Regions from separate parts of the Rhizobium sp. N324 genome, predicted to be linked through region 2. Evidence: riboswitches for the same ligand, from Rfam matches in the RefSeq annotation. Region 2 holds a riboswitch; the other holds the start of a gene.

Region 1 (3,400 bases), 1.2 Mb from region 2:
TCGTGTGATTGAGGGGTACGATGGGCACGATATTCTGGCCGAAAGATCCGCTGGATGGCAATGACATGACGCTGCTGACGTCGATCCTTCGGCGGTGGTGCGAAAGATATCAGGTCGAGCTGACCGCAGAGGAGAGCAGCCGCAAGGCGAAGGAACTCGTCGAATGGTATGAATTCGGCGTCAAGGATCCTGTCGAACTCGAAGAACTGATCGACAGCCAACACTGGCGCGTCAGCACGGTCTGACGCCAAGGCGCCGAAGAAACGTCGATAAAAAGGGCCGGCGAAGATTGCGCCGGCCCCATCGATCTGTCTCTGACTGCGAGCTTAATAGTCATCCCGCCAGCGGCGGCGATACTCGCCGCGCCGCTCATCGCGCCAGCGCGGACCATCCCAATCCCGGTGGCGCCGCTCCCAGCCCCAGCGGGGCGGACCGCCGTAGAAGGCCACCGGCGGCGGGCGTCGCCAGTTTCGCCGGCATTCGCCCCAGCGGGTCAGATGCCAGCCGCGGCCGCACGCATAGTCGACCTTTGTAACATCGCTTGTGACATTGCTCTGGACATTGATTGTCCCCATCGGCATCGCCTCAGCTGTGCCGATCGAAAGGCTGCCAGCGAGCAAGGCAGCCGCGATAGAAAGTGCCTTCATCGGAAACTCCATTTCATCCAGCCGCCCTCACCCTAGGGCGGCCAAATTGAACTGGAGATGAACTGCGCGTTCATGTTTGCGGGCAAAAAAGAAGCGCTTTCGGACGGCCGATCGGAGCGCCGGCCAGCCGTTTTCCCGCAACGGCAACCGCTTCGGGACAAGCCTCCGGCCGGCAAAAACCGTTCATGTCCTGCCGGAAAATGAGTCGGGACCCGGGTCACGCCCGGCGGCGACCTCGATCAGCCGCCCGAGGTAATGCGCCCAGCCTTCCGCATGGCCGGCGCATTGATCGGCGCTCGGCAGGCCGCTATGGGTGAGCCGCAGCAGTGTTCCGCCTCCCTGCTCGATCAGGTCAATCTCGACCAGGCTCGACCCCGGCGGCACCACCTCGCTACCGTCCCAGCCGAAGCTGTAGGCAAGGCGATGAACCGGCACCACTTCGCGAAACGAGCCGCGCGCAAAGCGGGCGCCGGTGACGTTGACGAGATAGAGCCCGCCCGGCTGCGGCTCGACCTCAGCTTCCGTTCCCATCCAGCGCAGGATCTTTTCCGGGTCGGTCATCAACGCAAACACTGCGGCCGGCGGCGCCGCGATATGCGCCTCGCGGTGAACGACGAGGGGCTCTTGCATATCTCTCTCCCATGGTTTGCTATGGTCTTCCCTCGCCTTGCGCGGGAACGGCGCGCTGCTGTTTTGACGGGGTGTCCTCATCGGAAGCATGTAGGCAAACGTGCACATTCAGCAAGGGCGATGGAGACATTGCCTCCGACGCTGGCTCGTCACCGTGCCCTTCGCGTGCGCCCAATGCACTCGCTCCTGTCGTCGCTCGCCCCCTCAACTGCCTTGCCCTTCGGGCCACTCGCGCCATTCCCATTCCCACACCACAATGAAAGCATTTCACCCTATTGCCAGCCGGCCACCTTCCCCCTATTGTCCCCGCCGTTCTCAGGGCGGGGTGAAAGTCCCTACCGGCGGTATGCAGTTTCGATTGCGAGCCCGCGAGCGCCTTCTAAGGAAGGGTCAGCAGATCAGGTGAGATGCCTGAGCCGACGGTCATAGTCCGGATGAAAGAGAACGCGCGTTCCCACCGCCCTTGCGGCTGTCGGGGACGTTCGTGATCGCCTTGGGTGATGTGTCTGTTCGCCAAAGGAGATTACCATGACACCCACCCGCTACGCCTTTATCAAAGCCAGCTGGCACGCCGACATCGTCGACCGCGCCCTTGACGGCTTCTATCAGCTCGTGCCGCCCGAGCAGGTCGATGTGTTCGATGTTCCCGGCGCATTCGAGATGCCGCTGCTTTCCCGTGATCTTGCCGCAACCGGGCGCTATGGCGCCGTCGTTGCTGCCGCTTTCGTCGTTGACGGCGGAATATACCGCCACGAATTCGTCGCCCAGGCCGTGGTCGACGGGCTGATGCGCGCCGGCATGGATACCGGCGTGCCGGTGCTGTCGGTTTCGCTGACGCCGCATCAGTATCAGGAAACCGAGCACCATAAGCAGATCTACCGCGCGCACTTCATCGAGAAAGGGCGGGAGGCCGCAAAAGCCGCGCTCACCATCGGGAAGACACGCGCCGCTCTTGCCGCGTAAGGCGGTTCCTCCGAACCGAGGCGGCGGGACCGATCCCGCCGTCTTCATCAGGTCAACGCCGACAGAATAATTGATTCGACGCCCCCGCCGCGCTGTGGTCCACTCCACCCCGACATGTATCGCCATTCTTAATGCATCCAGAACCCCAAGGAGCTGAAGATGAGCAATGCAATGCGCAGTGAACCCCCTATCGCAAATCCGAAAACACGGCCGGTCGACACCAAGCTCGAAGTGGTCGTCATCCCCGTTTCCGACGTCGACCGCGCCAAACGTTTTTACGACGGGCTCGGCTGGCGGCTCGACGCCGATTTCGCCAATGATGCCGATTTCCGGGTGATCCAGTTTACTCCGCCCGGCTCCGGCTGCGCGATCATATTCGGCAAGAATATAACCGCCGCAGAACCCGGCTCCGCCCAGGGGCTCTACCTCGTCGTCTCCGACATCGAGGCCGCCCGCCGCGACCTCATCGCCCGCGGCGTCGAGGTCAGCGACGTGTTTCATGACGCATCGGGCGTCTATGCCGGCAAGGACGACCCCTATCTCTTCGGACGGCTGAGGATTGCCGGCCGCGATCCCGATCACCGCAGCTATCGCTCCTTCGCCTCGTTCAAGGATCCCGACGGCAATGGCTGGCTGTTCCAGGAAGTCACGGAGCGCCTGCCCGGACGCATCGACGCCGACGAGACAGCCTTTGCAACGTCGAGCGATCTTGCATCAGCGCTGCGCCGCGCGGCCACCGCCCACGGCGAACACGAAAAGCGCAACGGCGGCAAGCACGACGAGAACTGGCCGGACTGGTACGCCGAATACATGGTCAGCGAACGGGCCGGCCGGGAGCTGCCGTTATAGATGGCGGTAGAGGGACGCAGACGCTCGTCGCGTCTGTGTTCCCTCTTAATAATGATGCAGTCCGCTTGCCTTTCGCTTGCCGCTCAAGGCGAGGCGAAGGACAATGGAGGACGTGCCGTGTGGCCCCCTCATCTGCCTGCCGGCATCTTCTCCCCGAGGGGAGAAGCGGAATCGCGGCAGCGCCTCGCCTCCCTTGAAACCTCGGCTTGCGAATGAAGGTCGTCCGGCCTACCCCCTTCTCCCCAGCGGGGGTCCGAAGGACGGGGCGAGACCCGTGGCTCGACCCAGGTCGATGCCGGCAGGCAGATGAG
Region 2 (3,400 bases):
TCGGTCAGCGACGACGCCCTGATGGCGATCAGCCAGCAGTACACCCGTGAAGCCGGTGTGCGCAGTTTCGAACGCGAACTGATGAAGCTCGCTCGTAAGGCGGTGACCGAGATCATCAAGGGCAAGACGAAGTCCGTGCATGTGACGGCTGCCAACATCTCCGACTATCTGGGCGTTCCGCGCTTCCGCCATGGCGAAGCCGAGGGCGAGGATCAGGTCGGCGTTGTCACCGGTCTGGCCTGGACCGAAGTCGGCGGCGAACTGCTGACCATCGAAGGCGTGATGATGCCGGGCAAGGGCCGCATGACGGTTACCGGCAATCTGAAGGAAGTCATGAAGGAATCGATTTCGGCAGCGGCTTCCTATGTCCGCTCGCGCGCTGTCGATTTCGGCATCGAGCCGCCGCGCTTCGACAAGAGCGACATCCACGTGCACGTGCCGGAAGGCGCGACACCGAAGGACGGCCCCTCGGCCGGCGTCGCCATGGCGACCGCGATCGTCTCGATCATGACCGGCATCCCGGTGAACAGGCACGTGGCCATGACCGGTGAAATCACCCTTCGCGGCCGTGTGCTGCCGATCGGCGGTCTCAAGGAAAAGCTGCTCGCAGCGCTTCGCGGCGGCATCAAGAAGGTGCTGATTCCGGAGGAAAACGCCAAGGACCTGGCAGAGATTCCGGATAACGTGAAGAACAGCATGGAGATCATCCCGGTATCCCGCATGGGCGAGGTGATCAAGCATGCGCTGATCCGGCGGCCGGAGCCGATCGAATGGGACGGCACGGTGGAAACGCCGGTCATCACCTCGGTCGAAGGCCTTGATGAGACGGGCGCGACCATAGCGCATTGAGTGGCCTTGGCCACATTTAGGCCCCATTGGCTGAAAAGACGGAAAAAGGCTGGCGAAAACGCCAGCCTTTTTTGTGAAAACGTCATGGAGACGCTTGCTTTTCCTTGATTTGCAGGGCTTTTGGGTTCCCGGCGGGCCTGATGAAACCTATTCTGCGCCTAGCTTACTTTTGAGTCGTTTCGTACCATTTAGAAAGGGGTGGAAACATGAACAAGAATGAACTCGTGTCCGCAGTCGCCGAAAAGGCAGGACTGACGAAGTCTGACGCGGCTTCCGCTGTTGACGCGGTTTTTGACGTTGTCCAGGGTGAACTCAAGAACAAGGGCGACATCCGCCTCGCTGGGTTCGGCAGCTTCACCGTTTCTCATCGTGCCGCATCGAAGGGCCGCAACCCGTCGACGGGCGCTGAAGTCGACATTCCGGCTCGCAACGTGCCGAAGTTCACGCCCGGCAAGGGCCTGAAGGACGCCGTCAACGGCTGATCTGAGATTATCCGCCAGCCGTAAACGAGACCGGCTGCGCAGGATTTGGAAGGGGTTCGGCTTTGCCGGACCCCTTTCGCTTTCGCCGCTTGCCGCATGCGGCCCTTTGTTCTACGACAGAGCTGTTCTCAGGGCGGGGTGAAACTCCCCACCGGCGGTAAGGGCTGCGGCCCGAGCCCGCGAGCGCTTTCCCAAGCCGACGCTTGGGAGGGGTCAGCAGATCCGGTGCGATTCCGGAGCCGACGGTCAAAGTCCGGATGGAAGAGGATGAGCATGGCCGCGTGCGGGGCAGGGGACTGCCAGCGTCAGCGTGCTGTCGCTCGTTGCGTCCTGATTTATGTTGGTCCCTGATTTCGGATGAAAGACATGAATCAGAAATCCCTTGCAGTCTCGCAGTCGCGCGCCCTTGCCGGCGCAGCTTTCATGGTGCTTGGAGGCGTGGTCTTCTCGCTCCTCAACGTCGTCACCCAGTGGCTGACGATGAAGCTCGCCTTTCCCCCGGCCTCCGCGGCCTTCTGGCAATATGCCTTCGCCTTTCTGTTCTCCTTGCCCTTCCTGCGCAAATCAGGCCTTTCGGCAATGCGCACCGAATATCCCTGGCGGCATCTCGTGCGCGTGATCTTTGCCGCGCTCGGCGTCGAGGCCTGGATTTCCGGCCTTGCGTCGGTGCCGATCTGGCAGGCGATCGCCCTCGTCATGACCTCGCCCTTCTTCATCATTCTCGGCGCCCGCCTGTTCCTCGGTGAACGTGTCGGTCCAGCCCGGTGGGCGGCGACCGGTGTCGGCTTTGCCGGCGCGATGATCATCCTGCAGCCATGGTCCGACAGCTTCACCTGGGCAGCCCTGCTGCCGGTGCTCTCGGCGCTGCTCTGGGGCGCCTCCTCGCTGATCACCAAGAGCCTGACCGGCATCGAAAAGCCCGAGACGATCACCGTCTGGCTGCTGGTGCTGCTGACGCCGATCAACGGCGGCCTGGCGCTGGCGGCGGGCTTCGCCGTGCCGACAGGCACCGCACTTGCTCTCTTCCTGCTGGCCGGCCTGCTGACGGTCGTGGCGCAATATCTGCTGACGCTCGCCTATGCCAGTGCCGACGCCGCCTATGTGCAGCCCTTCGACGATCTGAAGCTGCCGCTGAATGTGCTGGCAGGCTGGCTGTTCTTCGGTTATGCGCCGGCTGGTTACCTTTGGCTCGGAGCCGCCCTCATTCTTGCCGCGTCGCTTTTCATCATGCGCAACGAGATGCGCCGGGAAAAGGGCGGCCTGACGCAAAGCGCGTAAAATGGCCGGGGCTGTCATGCCTCTGTCATGGCAGTCCCGCAGAAAACCCATGTTTCGACTATTCGACACATGGGGGATTTTCATGACAATTTTATCGCGCAAGGCAGCGCTTGCTGCCGTGCTTTTCACATCCGTTGCCTTCCCGGCCGCCGCCGAGCCGGTCTTCAACCGCATCGCGTCCTTCCCGGTCGCGCAGAACCTGCCTGATGACAAGGACAAGCTTTCGCCGACCTCTGCCGAAATCATCACCGCGACCGATGACGGCAACACGCTGATCTATAGCGACAGCCCGCTCGGCGCGATCGGCTTCATCGACATCACCGATGCCAAGGCCCCGAAATCAGGCGGCGCGCTGATGATGGACGGCGAGCCGACATCGGTCACCTCGAGCGCCGGCAAGGCCCTGGTCGCCGTCAACACCTCCGAAAGCAAGGCCAAGCCCTCGGGCCGTCTGGCGATCGTCGACGTGGCGACGAAGAAGATCGAAAACAGCTGCGATCTCGGCGGCCAGCCGGATTCGATCGCGCTCAACAAGGACAAAACGCTCGGCGCCATCGCGATCGAAAACGAACGCGACGAAGAGGTCAATGACGGCAAGATCCCGCAGATGCCGGCCGGCGATCTCGTCGTCTTCCAGCTGAAGAACGGCGCCGTCGATTGCGGCACCATCAAGCACGTGGCACTGACCGGTCTCGCCGGTGTCGCCCCTGAGGATCCGGAGCCGGAATTCGTCGCCTTCAACGGCCTGAACGAGATCGCCCTGACGCTGCAGGAAAACAACGAGATCGTCA

What was found. Region 2 has a riboswitch for FMN ahead of AMK05_RS08220 (DMT family transporter). Riboswitches for the same ligand answer to the same signal wherever they lie in the genome.
Region 1: it holds a riboswitch for FMN, as region 2 does, so the genes downstream of both, AMK05_RS13945 (6,7-dimethyl-8-ribityllumazine synthase) here and AMK05_RS08220 (DMT family transporter) in region 2, are expected to answer to the same signal.

What each region holds. Positions count from the first base shown of each region.
Region 1 is NZ_CP013630.1:2,881,883-2,885,282, forward strand. Features, by position in the region: gene AMK05_RS13930 (hypothetical protein) at 21-245, shown strand; gene AMK05_RS13935 (GCG_CRPN prefix-to-repeats domain-containing protein) at 327-647, opposite strand; gene AMK05_RS13940 (SRPBCC family protein) at 831-1,277, opposite strand; FMN riboswitch at 1,585-1,727, shown strand; gene AMK05_RS13945 (6,7-dimethyl-8-ribityllumazine synthase) at 1,806-2,240, shown strand; gene AMK05_RS13950 (VOC family protein) at 2,400-3,089, shown strand.
Region 2 is NZ_CP013630.1:1,716,873-1,720,272, forward strand. Features, by position in the region: gene lon (endopeptidase La) at 1-849, shown strand, start outside; gene hupB (DNA-binding protein HupB) at 1,056-1,331, shown strand; FMN riboswitch at 1,452-1,604, shown strand; gene AMK05_RS08220 (DMT family transporter) at 1,689-2,609, shown strand; gene AMK05_RS08225 (esterase-like activity of phytase family protein) at 2,692-3,400, shown strand, end outside.